Regions from separate parts of the Allobrachymonas sp. genome, predicted to be linked through region 3. Evidence: predicted binding sites of a transcription regulator. Region 3 holds the regulator's gene; each other region holds the start of a gene.
The links. The regulator sigma-54, encoded in region 3, starts transcription at its own class of promoters, with help from an activator protein. The targets are predictions, from matches to a motif close to TGGCANGNAANCTGCTTT.
Positions count from the first base shown of each region.

Region 1: a site for sigma-54 is predicted at 1,789-1,806, ahead of glnA (type I glutamate--ammonia ligase). Genes of this name have one in related genera too.
Region 2: a site for sigma-54 is predicted at 1,475-1,492, ahead of nirB (nitrite reductase large subunit NirB). Genes of this name have one in related genera too.

Region 1 is NZ_JAYRLV010000007.1:10,454-14,607, forward strand. It holds gene ACE3P9_RS07025 (hypothetical protein) at 1-123, opposite strand, end outside; gene glnA (type I glutamate--ammonia ligase) at 302-1,717, opposite strand; gene ACE3P9_RS07035 (competence/damage-inducible protein A) at 2,050-2,850, opposite strand; gene ACE3P9_RS07040 (EI24 domain-containing protein) at 3,004-3,909, opposite strand.
Region 2 is NZ_JAYRLV010000003.1:210,701-214,854, reverse strand. It holds gene dnaN (DNA polymerase III subunit beta) at 31-1,137, shown strand; gene nirB (nitrite reductase large subunit NirB) at 1,574-4,006, shown strand.
Region 3 is NZ_JAYRLV010000002.1:96,801-100,954, reverse strand. It holds gene lptA (lipopolysaccharide transport periplasmic protein LptA) at 1-589, shown strand, start outside; gene lptB (LPS export ABC transporter ATP-binding protein) at 586-1,407, shown strand; gene rpoN (RNA polymerase factor sigma-54) at 1,465-3,180, shown strand; gene ACE3P9_RS02950 (helix-turn-helix transcriptional regulator) at 3,685-4,154, shown strand, end outside.

The DNA of each region.
Region 1 (4,154 bases), on a different contig from region 3:
GATGCGCTCGGCACTGTTGGTGTATTCGTTGCCACACCGATAGATACGGCTCTGTGCCTGGGCAGGCAGCACGGCTCCCACGCCCAGCACTCCCAACGACAAGAGCAATCCCAGTTTCTTCATGCTTGACTCTCTCGACTTCCGTCAATGACCAGATGGACAACGCACACCACCCATCGACTGACCAGTGGTGACATGAGTATCTGACAGTTACAAAGAAAAACCAAGAGACACTGTCCAGGTTTTACATTTCGGGCAACAAAAAAGCGGCTTGCGCCGCTTTTTTGCGAATACCACCGGCTTACAGCGAGTAGTACATTTCGAACTCAACCGGGTGCGGCTGAATGCGCAGCTTGTTCACTTCGCTCATCTTGAGCTCGATGTAGGCGTCGAGCATGCTGTCGGTGAAGACGCCGCCCTTGGTCAGGAATGCACGGTCCTTGTCCAGCTCTTCGAGGGCCTGATCCAGGCTGTGGCACACGGTCGGCACCAGCTTGTCCTCTTCGGGCGGCAGATGGTACAGATCCTTGGTGGCAGCCTCTCCGGGATGGATCTTGTTTTCCACGCCATCCAGACCGGCCATCAGCAGGGCAGCAAAGCCCAGGTAGGGGTTCATCATCGGGTCGGGGAAACGGGCTTCGACGCGACGTGCCTTGTCGCTCATCACGTGCGGGATGCGGATGGAGGCAGAGCGGTTGCGGCTGGAGTAAGCCAGCTTCACGGGAGCCTCGAAGTGCGGCACCAGACGCTTGTAGCTGTTGGTGGAGGGGTTGGTGATGGCGTTCAGGGCGCGTGCGTGCTTGATGATGCCGCCGATGTAGTAGATGGCGAAATCGGACAGGCCTGCATAGCCGTTGCCTGCGAACAGGTTCTTGCCATCCTTCCAGACGGACTGGTGCACGTGCATGCCGCTGCCGTTGTCACCTGCATAGGGCTTGGGCATGAAGGTTGCGGTCTTGCCATAGGCGTTGGCCACGTTCCACACCACATACTTCTGGAGCTGGGTCCAGTCGGCGCGCTGCACCAGCGTGCTGAACTTGGTACCGATCTCGTTCTGGCCTGCGCCCGCCACTTCATGGTGGAACACTTCGACCGGAATGCCCAGGGATTCGAGGATCATGACCATCTCGGCGCGCATGTCCTGCGTGCTGTCGACGGGGGGAACGGGGAAGTAGCCGCCCTTGATGGTGGGACGGTGGCCCTTGTTGCCGCCGTCGAAGTCGCGGCCGCTGTTCCAGGGAGCCTCGTATTCGTCGATTTCGTACATGGTGCGGCCCATTTCGGTACTGAAGCGCACGCCATCGAAGATGAAGAATTCGGGTTCAGGTCCGAAGTAGGCGGCATCGCCCAGGCCGGAAGCCTTGAGGTACGCTTCAGCGCGCTTGGCGATGGAGCGGGGATCGCGGTCATAGGCCTTGCCGTCGCCCGGTTCGAGCACGTCGCAGGTCAGCACCAGCGTCGTTTCCTCGAAGAAGGGATCGACCACCGCAGTTTCTGCATCGGGCATGAGCAGCATGTCGGATGCTTCGATGCCCTTCCAGCCTGCGACGGAGGAACCGTCGAACGCGTGGCCTTCGGAGAACTTGCCCTCGTCAAAGGCGGAGATGGGCACGGTCACGTGCTGCTCCTTGCCACGGGTGTCGGTGAAGCGGAAGTCGACAAACTTGACCTCGTTCTCCTTCACCATGCTCATCACTTCAGCGACGGTTTTTGCCATCTGGAATCTCCTCAAGAGGGTTACACAATTATTCAGAAAACCAACTTCATGGCGGCCTGCGGCGCAACGGGCATGCACAAAACGTGCCAACGTACCATGAGACAGGAATGTACACAGGATGCTCCGTGCACTCCGATACCCCGCCGGGGACTCGAAGGGGAACCGCCTTTACGGTCATTTCGTCCACCTGCTATTGTGCCTTGTGTTGCGGTTTTTTCCTGCCTCCGGGTTGACCGGCCGCAAAAAAACGGAAGGGTTCGCCCACGCGATTCCCTCTGAATACAGCAACCGGAAGGCACCACAAAAAGGCATTTGCACCAAACAGGTGCAAATCATCGGCGCAATTCGGGGCCCAGATCACATCCCATGGCGCCAAGGCTGCGCACCATGTCCTCAAAGGCCGCATCCACCGCCTGCTGATCCCCTCCCTTGACCCCCAGATCGATGTGCGGGCCATATACGGGGTGATCCACGCTCGGCAGACTGAAGACCTTGATGCCGGGATAGGCGGCCTCCAGCCGCTCCATCAGGGGAGTCAGGGCCGCCTCGTAGGCCTTGCGCACGATGATGGAACGTTCCACCCAATGGCGCCTTTCGAACCAGCGTGCATAGAACGTGTCGAGCACCCATTCCATCATGGGCCACGCCATGACCGGGAAACCCGGCATGAAGTGCACATGTCCGACCGAAAACCCGGCAATGCGGTTGTAGGGATTGGGAATGATGCTGGCCCCCTCTGGGAACATGGCCATCTGGAGACGCTGGAGATTGTCGGCACGCTCTTCGTCGAAAGGTTCGCCCTTTTCGCTGGCCACGTCGCGCATGCGCGCCAGGATCTGCGCCCGGGCAGCCGGGTGCATGGCGAGCGGAACGCCCAGTGCTTCTGCCGCAGCCTGCCGCGTGTGGTCATCCGGGGTGGCGCCAATGCCCCCACAGCTGAACACCACATCGCCACTGGCAAATGACCGCCGCAGCTGATCGGCGATGCGTGCACGGTCGTCCCCGATCATGTGCACATAGGACAGTGCCAGGCCCCGCGCGCCCAGCAGCTCGATGGCCTTGGGCACATGCTTGTCGGCACGCCGGCCCGACAGCAGCTCGTCCCCCAGGACCAGCAGCCCGAAAGTGGGCATCGAGGCATGGGGAGCAGGCGGAACCACTCCCTCTGGCAAGGAGCCGGTCTGAAGGGATTCAGTCGATATTGCGGATGCAGGTGAATTCATGTTTTCTCCCGATGAAAGTTCCCGTTTGGCAGAGGGCGGCAGGCATTCCACAGCCCTGCCTGGTCAAAGACGCGACACGAGGCCCCTGCCTTGCGGGGGCTCTCCCTCTCCCATGGTACGCGCCGACACATCGATGACGTCCATTGCGGCGGTTCTGGCTGCCTGCTCGGCATCGGCAGCAAGACGCATCTGCTGCAGCACCGCCAGGCAGTAATGGGCAAACCACAGGGAGGAAAAGGCAAAGACCAGCGCATAGATCCACACGGCCACCGGCACCAGCAGCACAAAGGCTACGGCAAAGAATGCCACCGAACTCCACACGACCCCGGGCGCTGCCCCCAGCAGTCCGACAATGATGCCCATGACCAGCAATTCCACGTGATGGCTGCGCATGAGGGCCCGCCGCTCCTCGCGGGAAGCAAAATCTGCCAGGGTGTCGTAGGCCATGACGCGATAGGTGAGCCAGCCCCAGATGAGCGGCGGCACGATCAGCACCAGGGGGGGCACGAACCACAGGGGAATGCTCAGTCCCAACGCCACCAGCGCCAGCGCGGTATGCCCCAGAGACCATCCGACACTGCCGAAGAAGGAGCCTCCGTGGCGCTGCTCCAGAAGCGGGAAACGCCGCTCGGCCACCATGCGCGTCAGAGGGGGAGTCATGAAAAAGGCGATGGCCAGCAGGGAGACCAGCACCAGCAGCGGCGTGATGGCGAAGATCACCGTCAGCACCGGCACCACCGCCTTGAGCTGCGGCATGTGCAGCCACTCCACCGCACGGTCGATCACCGTCTGCACCGCCGTACCCTCCAGGGCCTGGCGCACGGCATCGACCGCCGGCATCCATCCCCACTGCGCAAAAGCCAGTGCCACAGCGATGAGCAGCACGAGGGGCAGCAGGGACAGCACAATCACGCGGGGGTGCAGACAGTACGCCACCGCCCGCCAGAAAGCATCGAGCAAAATCTTCATGGCTGCACAGTGTAGGGGAATGCTCCGCCACCTGCCGGGTCGGCCGCATCCGACAGTGCGGAAGCACTGGCGCCTGAACTTCCACAGTGTGCACAGGCATGCCAATGGGGCAAGGATTCGCGCCCACGCAACAATCCTGCAGCCGCTGCACGCCGCCCGGCATTGCAACTGCCTATAATCAAGGCATGATCCGCATGCAATATTCCATTCACACGCTGCAGCCCTCGCCGGTTGCAGGTGCAAGT
Region 2 (4,154 bases), on a different contig from region 3:
TTGTCGGCATCCAGAGCATCCGGAATCACCATGCAAGTCTTGAAAGCACCCCAGGCCCAGGTTTTGAACGCCCTGCAATCGGTTGCGGGCATCGTGGAGCGGCGCCACACCCTGCCCATCCTGGCCAATGTGCTCCTGCGCAAGCATGGCGAAACGCTCCAGCTCATCACGAGCGACCTCGAAATCCAGATCCGCACCACGGCCGAGCTCGGCGGCGATCCGGGCGACTTCAGCACCACCGTGGGTGCGCGCAAGCTCATCGACATCCTGCGCACCATGCCGTCGGACCAGACCGTCACCCTCGAAACCAAGGACAGCAAGCTGCTCCTCAAGGGCGGCAAGAGCAAGTTCACGCTGCAGACCCTGCCGGCCGAGGACTTTCCGCTCGTGCAGGAATCGGCCAACTTCGGCCCCGTATTCAGCGTGCCCCAGAAGACGCTCAAGCAGCTCCTCTCGCAGGTCTCCTTTGCCATGGCGGTGCACGACATCCGCTACTACCTCAACGGCATCCTGTTCGTGGCCGAGGGCAACACCCTGAGTCTCGTGGCCACCGACGGTCACCGGCTGGCCTTCAGCAGCGCCACGCTGGAAACCGAGGTGCCCAAGCAGGAAGTGATCCTTCCGCGCAAGACCGTGCTGGAGCTTCAGCGCCTGCTGAGCGACGCGGACGGCGCCATCGAGATGCAGTTCGCCAACAACCAGGCACGCTTCACCTTTGGCGGCATGGAGTTCGTCACCAAGCTCGTCGAGGGCAAGTTCCCCGACTACAACCGCGTCATTCCCAAGGACCACCACAACCACCTCACCGTGGGACGCCAGCCCTTCCTGAGCACGCTGCAGCGCATCGCCATTCTCACGAGCGACAAGTTCAAGGGCGTGCGCCTCACCCTCGAAAACAACACCCTGCGCGTGGCCTGCAACAATGCCGAGCAGGAAGAGGCCGTGGACGAGCTCGACGTGGACTACGAGGGCGACCCGATCGAGATCGGCTTCAACGTCACCTATCTCATGGACGTGCTGGGCAACATGGGTCAGGAAATGGTCACCGTGGCCCTGCAGGACGGCAACAGCTCGGCCCTGTTCACCATTCCCGACAACGACCGCTTCAAGTACGTCGTGATGCCCATGCGCATCTGAGCAGCGCACCGTTCCCCTTGCTCTGTGGCCCTCCGCGTGGAGGGCGTGGCTGCCGCCCCGGTCAGGGGAGGCAGCTTTTTTTGCGCGCTCGCTCGCACGGCACAGCACAAGGCGAGGCGAAAGCGTTCACGCGCCATCCGAAATGGTGCATGAATCTCCCCTTCGGTGCATGCCGAGCGCCTGGGACACCGACGCTGGCATGGGGGCTGCGCAGCGGCGGGGAGCGTTCGGAGGCACGCCAGCGCCACCTCAAGCGCCGTCTGTCTGGCCCGCAGGGGCCGAAATCTTCCACGTTCCTCTGTCTGTCATGAAGGGAGATGCACGTCATCTGCATCTTTGGCATCGAATTTGCTTGTACTGGTCTACCCAGCAGCACACCGTGGCAATGGCGGGCTGCAATGCACCACTCTGGATCAACTGTGAAGGTATTTTTGACATGGCGAAACCGCGACTGGTACTGATAGGCAATGGCATGGCCGGCATGCGCACGGTGGAAGAGCTGCTGGCACTCGAGCCTGACATGTACGACATCACTGTCCTGGGCGAGGAACCCTATCCCAACTACAACCGCATCCTGCTGTCGCCCGTGCTGGCAGGAGAGCAGCAGGTCGAGGACATCATCCTCAACCAGGTGCAGTGGTATGCCGACCACGGCATCCAGCTCGAACTCAACACCAAGGTGTCCCACATCCACCGCGGCCGCCGCACCGTGGAGACCGAAGACGGACGCCAGTTCCCGTATGACCGTCTCCTGATCGCGACCGGCTCCAATCCCTTCATCCTGCCCGTGCCGGGCGCGGATCTGCCCGGGGTCATCAGCTACCGCGACATCAAGGACACCGAGGCCATGATCGAGGCCGCCCGCGTGTATCGCCATGCGATCGTGATCGGCGGCGGCCTGCTGGGTCTGGAGGCGGCCAACGGCCTCAAGCTGCGTGGCATGGATGTCACCGTGGTGCACATTGCGCCCTGGCTCCTGGAACGCCAGCTCGACGAGACTGCCGCACGCCTGCTGCAGAAGTCGCTGGAGGACAAGGGTCTGCGCTTCCTGCTGCAGAAGCAGACGGCCGAGCTCGTGGCGGGTGAATCTGGCCGCGTGGCCGCCGTGCGCTTCAAGGACGGCGAGGTCGTGCCCGCCGATCTGGTGGTCATGGCCGTGGGCATTCGTCCCAATGTGACCGTGGCCGAGGCGGCCGGGCTGTACTGCAACCGCGGCATCGTGGTCAACGACACCATGCAGACCTATGACCCGCGCATCTATGCCGTGGGCGAGTGCGTCAACCACCGTGGCACGGCCTACGGCCTCGTGGCGCCGCTGTTCGAGCAGGCCAAGGTCTGTGCCAACCACCTGGCCAACTTCGGCATCGGGCAGTACAAGGGCTCGGTGCTGTCTACCAAGCTCAAGGTCACGGGCATCGACCTGTTCTCGGCAGGAAACTTCATGGGCGGAGAGGGTACGGAGGAGATCGTGCTGTCCGACCCGGCCAGCGGCATGTACAAGAAGCTCGTCCTCAAGGACGACAAGTTGGTCGGGGCCTGCCTGTATGGAGACACGGCCGACGGCGCCTGGTACTTCAAGCTCCTGCGCGAACAGCGCGACATCGCCGACATGCGCGAGCAGATGATCTTTGGCGAGACCAACCTCGGCGACACCGGCCACCAGGGCCAGAACCGTGCGGCTGCCATGGCCGATACCGACGAGGTCTGCGGCTGCAACGGCGTGTGCAAGGGCACGATCGTCAAGGCGATCAAGGAAAAGGGCCTGTTCACCATCGACGAGGTCAAGAAGCACACCAAGGCGGCCAGCTCCTGCGGGTCCTGCTCCGGTCTGGTGGAGCAGATTCTCATGAACTGCCTGGGCAGCAGCTACGAGGAATCTCCCCGCCTCAAGCCCATCTGCGGCTGCACCAGCCACACCCACGAAGAAGTGCGCATGGCCATCCGCGAGCACAAGCTGCTCACGCACCGCCAGGTCTACGACTTCCTGGAATGGCGCACGCCCAACGGCTGTGCCAGCTGCCGCCCGGCCATCAACTACTACCTCGTGTCCACTTGGCCCCATGAGGCTACGGACGATCCGCAGAGCCGCTTCATCAACGAGCGCGCGCACGCCAACATCCAGAAGGACGGTACCTTCAGCGTGATCCCGCAGATGAAGGGCGGTGTCACCAGCCCTGAGCAGCTCCGCCGCATCGCCGACGTGGCCGACAAGTACGAAGTGCCCATGGTCAAGCTCACCGGCGGCCAGCGCATCGACCTGCTGGGCGTGCGCAAGGAACAGCTCGTGCCCATGTGGCGCGATCTGGGCATGTCTTCCGGCCATGCCTACGGCAAGTCCATCCGCACGGTCAAGACCTGCGTGGGCAGCGAGTTCTGCCGCTTCGGCACCCAGAACAGCACCCAGATGGGCATCGATCTCGAAACCATGCTGGGCAACATGTGGAGCCCCCACAAGGTCAAGCTTGCCGTCTCCGGCTGCCCCCGCAACTGCGCAGAGGCCAGCATCAAGGACGTGGGCGTGATCTCCGTGGACAGCGGCTGGGAAATCTATGTCGGCGGCAACGGCGGCATCAAGACCGAGGTGGCCCAGTTCTTCGTCAAGGTGAAGACGCCCGAGGAAGTCAAGGAGTATTCCGGCGCCTTCCTGCAGCTCTACCGCGAGGAAGCCTGGTATCTGGAGCGCACCGTGCACTGGCTCGAACGCGTCGGTCTGGACTACGCCAAGGCCAGGGTGCTCGACGACGAGGCCAACCGCAAGGCGCTCTACGAACGGCTGCTTTATGCTCTCAAGGATCTGCCCGATCCGTGGAAGAAGCGCGTGGAAGGCTTCCAGGCCAACGAGTTCACGCCGCTCACCGTGCCGGCCTGAGTATCCGGTCCGTCCGTCCGCATGCCCGGACGGACAGACGGCGCGGACGCGCGGAACCAGGAGGTGCCCCTGTGGGCGCCTCGGCGTTCCGTAGCGGTCGCGGGCACTCCTTTTCTCTGCCGCAGCAGACCTCCCGTAACCCCTGATT
Region 3 (4,154 bases):
CAAGCCCCTCAACATCGAGGCCGACGCCATGCGCTACGACGATGCGCACAAGATCACCACCTTCACAGGGCGGGTCGTGGCCACCAAGGGCACCATTGTGCTGCGTGCCGACAAGGTCGAGGTGCGCCAGGATCCGCAGGGCAACCAGTTCATGTACGCCGAAGGCAGCGCGGGCCACCAGGCCTTCATGCGCCAGAAGCGCGAGGGACTCAACGAGTACATCGAGGGCGAGGCCAACCGCATCGAGCGGGACGACAGAACCCAGATCGCGCGCCTCACCGGCAACGCCCGCATGCGCCGCCTCGTGGGCACCCAGCTCGCCGACGAAGTCCGTGGCGACACCATCGTCTACAACGACCTCACCGAGGTCTACAACGTGGCCGGCGGCCCCTCCACCGGCGCCGGGGGCGCTGCCGCAGGGGCCGTGCCGGCCGGCCGGGTGCGCGCCGTCATCAATCCCGTGGGGCAGAGCGGCGGCAAATCCGCCCTGCCCATGCCCGCCACCCGGGCCGCCAGCAAGGGGGCGCGCGCCGCGTCGGCTCCCGTCACCACCCTGCGCTCCAGCGCCACCATCGGAGGCCGCCCATGAGCGATGCCGCTCCCGTATCTGCCCCGGCCGCCGACCTCCGCTGCGAGGGCGGCAGCCAGGGCCGTCCGCCTGCCGACGGCAGCGAACTGTGCGTGCGCCATCTCCAGAAGGCCTATGGCCGCCGCCGCGTCGTCAAGGACGTGTCCCTGAGCGTGCGCAAGGGCGAAGTCGTGGGCCTGCTCGGCCCCAACGGAGCCGGCAAGACCACATCCTTCTACATGATCGTCGGCCTCATCCGGGCCGACGGCGGCGCCATCTCCATCGATGGCCAGCCCGTCGAGGACCTGCCCATCCACCGCCGCTCACGCATGGGCCTGAGCTACCTGCCGCAGGAAGCCTCCATCTTCCGCAAGCTCAACGTCGAGGACAACATCCGCGCCGTGCTGGAGCTCCAGGTCGATGCCCACGGTAAGCCGCTCGACCGCGCCACCATCGACACCCAGCTCGATGCCCTGCTCGCCGACCTGCACATCACCCACCTGCGCGACACCCCCGCGCTCGCACTCTCCGGGGGCGAGCGCCGCCGGGTCGAAATCGCCCGTGCCCTTGCCAGCCAGCCGCGCTTCATCCTGCTCGACGAGCCCTTCGCCGGCATCGACCCCATCGCCGTCATCGAAATCCAGAAGATCATCGCCTTCCTCAAGGCGCGCGGCATCGGCGTGCTCATCACCGACCATAACGTGCGCGAAACCCTGGGCATCTGCGACCACGCCTACATCATCAGCGAAGGGGCCGTGCTCGCCTCGGGCACGCCCGAGCAGATCGTCTCCAACGCCGAAGTGCGCCGTGTCTACCTCGGCGAACACTTCCGCATGTGAGCGGACTCCGTCCATGAGCCGCTTCCCGCTGTACCTTCCGAAGCCGCCCTCCGTGCCATGAAAGCAGGACTGCAGCTGCGCACTGCGCAGAACCTCTCCCTCACGCCGCAACTCCAGCAGTCCATCCGCCTGCTGCAGATCTCCACGCTCGACATGCAGCAGGAGATCGACCAGATGCTGGCCGACAACCCCTTCCTGGAGCAGGACACCAGCGCCGAGGACGCGGCAGCCTCCGAGTCAGAGCCCGACGCTGCTGGCCACGCATCCGGCGATGTCGATGCCACCACCGGCCCCAGCGCAGAGGCAGGCAGTGACGACGGCATGGGCGCCACAGCCGAAGGCGGCTACGACGACCCCGAAGGCGCCGACGCCCCCGACACCAGCGAAGTCCTCTCCAGCGACGCCCCCGACCACACCGACCTCGCCAACGCCCAGACCGACGACTGGAGCGCCGGCTCCACCCGCGACGACAGCCCTGCCACCTCGGGCGACGACGAAGTCCTCTCCAGCAGCAGCGATGGTGACGACGACTGGGACAGCCTGCGCGTGAGCAGCGCCGGCAGCAGCCATGACGACGACGAGGACGAGCCCTCCGCCATCGAGCGCGCCGGCTGCCACGAAAGCCTGCAGGACTGCCTGCACCGCCAGGCCCTGGCCCTGCGCCTCGATACCAGCGAACAGGCCGCGCTGTACTTCCTCATCGAATCCCTCGACGACGACGGTTACCTCGAAGACACCCTCGGCGAACTCGCCCAGAGCCTGCAGGAGCGCAACCCCACCGGCGACCCCGAACGCGACGCCGAGGAGCACGCCGAACTCCTCCACCACCTCACCATGGCCCTGCGCCTGCTTCAGTCGCTCGACCCCGTCGGCGTCGGCGCGCGCGACCTGGCCGAATGCCTGCAGCTCCAGCTGCGTGCCCTCGACATCCCCGACGCCGACACCCCCCGCCTGCTCGCGCGCGAAGTCGCCCTCGACGTCTGCCGCCAGCCGCTCGACTACCTTGCCCGGCGCGACGTGCGCGGCCTCGGCAAGCTGCTGCCCTATTCGGCCGCGCACCTGCGCAGCGCCATGCAGCTCATCGCCACCCTCGAACCCAAGCCCGGCCGCGCCTTTGCCCAGACCGAGCGCAACATCGTCATCCCCGACGTGCTCGTGCGCGCCAACCAGGGCCGCGACGCCGCCAGCCGCCCCTGGAGCGTGCAGCTCAACCCCGCCGTCATGCCCCGCGTGCGCGTGCAGGAGATGTACGCCAGCGCCCTGCGCCACCACAAGGGCGAAGGCATCCAGGCCCTGCAGCAGCGCCTGCAGGAAGCCCGCTGGATGGTCAAGAGCATCCAGCAGCGCTTCGACACCATCCTGCGCGTGAGCACCGCCATCGTCGAGCGCCAGCACCGCTTCTTCGAGCAGGGCGTACTGGCCATGGAACCCCTCGTCCTGCGCGAAATCGCCGACGAACTCGGCCTGCACGAATCCACCGTCAGCCGCGTCACCAGCGCCAAATACATGAGCACCCCCTGGGGCACCTTCGAGCTCAAGTACTTCTTCGCCTCGGGCCTCGCCAGCGAAGACGGCAGCACCACCAGCAGCACCGCCGTGCGCGCCATGATCGGGAAACTCATCGCCGACGAACCCCCCGCCAAGCCCCTCAGCGACAACCGCCTCTGCGAACTCCTCCAGGAACGCGGCGTCCAGTGCGCCCGCCGCACCGTAGCCAAATACCGCGAAGCCCTGCGCATCCCCCCAGCCCATCTGCGCAAGGTGCTGGGGTAGGGAGGCGTCGCATCTGCATGGAACGGGGTGTGGAATGGGGTGCCCCAAAGCCATCAGGCCCAGGCGCCCGGCGCTGCAGCGCATGGCCATCCGACTCTCGCGCCAGAGGGCGACCAGACCAGATCGCTGCCCCTGTGCGCGGCAAGGGCCACCAGCCCCTCCTGCGCGATGCCCTTGAAAGAGCCCTCCACGGTGAACTCCCGGACTGCCTGAAGGATGAGTCGTGTATATCGGGGAGCACATGCGGGAACACATGGTCCCCGCAGAACATTCATCCACTCACTTCGCCACTCTCACCATCACCGCTGCAAAAACCTCCCGTCGCCGGGCAGCCGGAGCGGCAGCACCCCCTGTGCAGGCACGTCCTGCCTGCTCGCTGACACCACCTGTCAGGGACGCTTTCTATACTCGGTGCACCCGTCCCCCCATCCATGCCTCGCCACCGAACCAGAGAGGCGCCTTGGCCCGGAGCAGAGGGACAGACACTCTCAGGGAGCACGACTCATGGCAGACAACGAGCAACTGGCCCGCCGCCTCGGCATCATGCTGGAGCGGCTCTACCAGCGGCAGGCGCTCGACCGGCAGATCCTCGCCGTCGAATTCGGCGTCACCGAGCGCACCATCTACCGCGACCTCCAGCGCCTCGGCGACATCATCCGCCTGCGCGAAGACGGCCTCTACGAGCTGGCCCCCGGCTTTGGCTGCCGCATCGAGCCCCGCCACCTGCAGGCACTCGTCACGCTGCTCGGCTCCGACGGCCTGTTCCCCGAGCACGGCACCCGGTTCCTGCTCCCCCTGCTCGACGGAGACCGCGCCCGCAGCTACCTGGTCAAGGGCCCAGCCTACGAGCACGAGCGCGCCAGCAACCGCGCCTTCCAGACCCTCGACGACGCCATCCGTGACCGCCTGCAGTGCCACATCGTCTACGCAGACAAGGCCCGCACCATTGCCCCCTACCGCCTCGTCAACCAGCA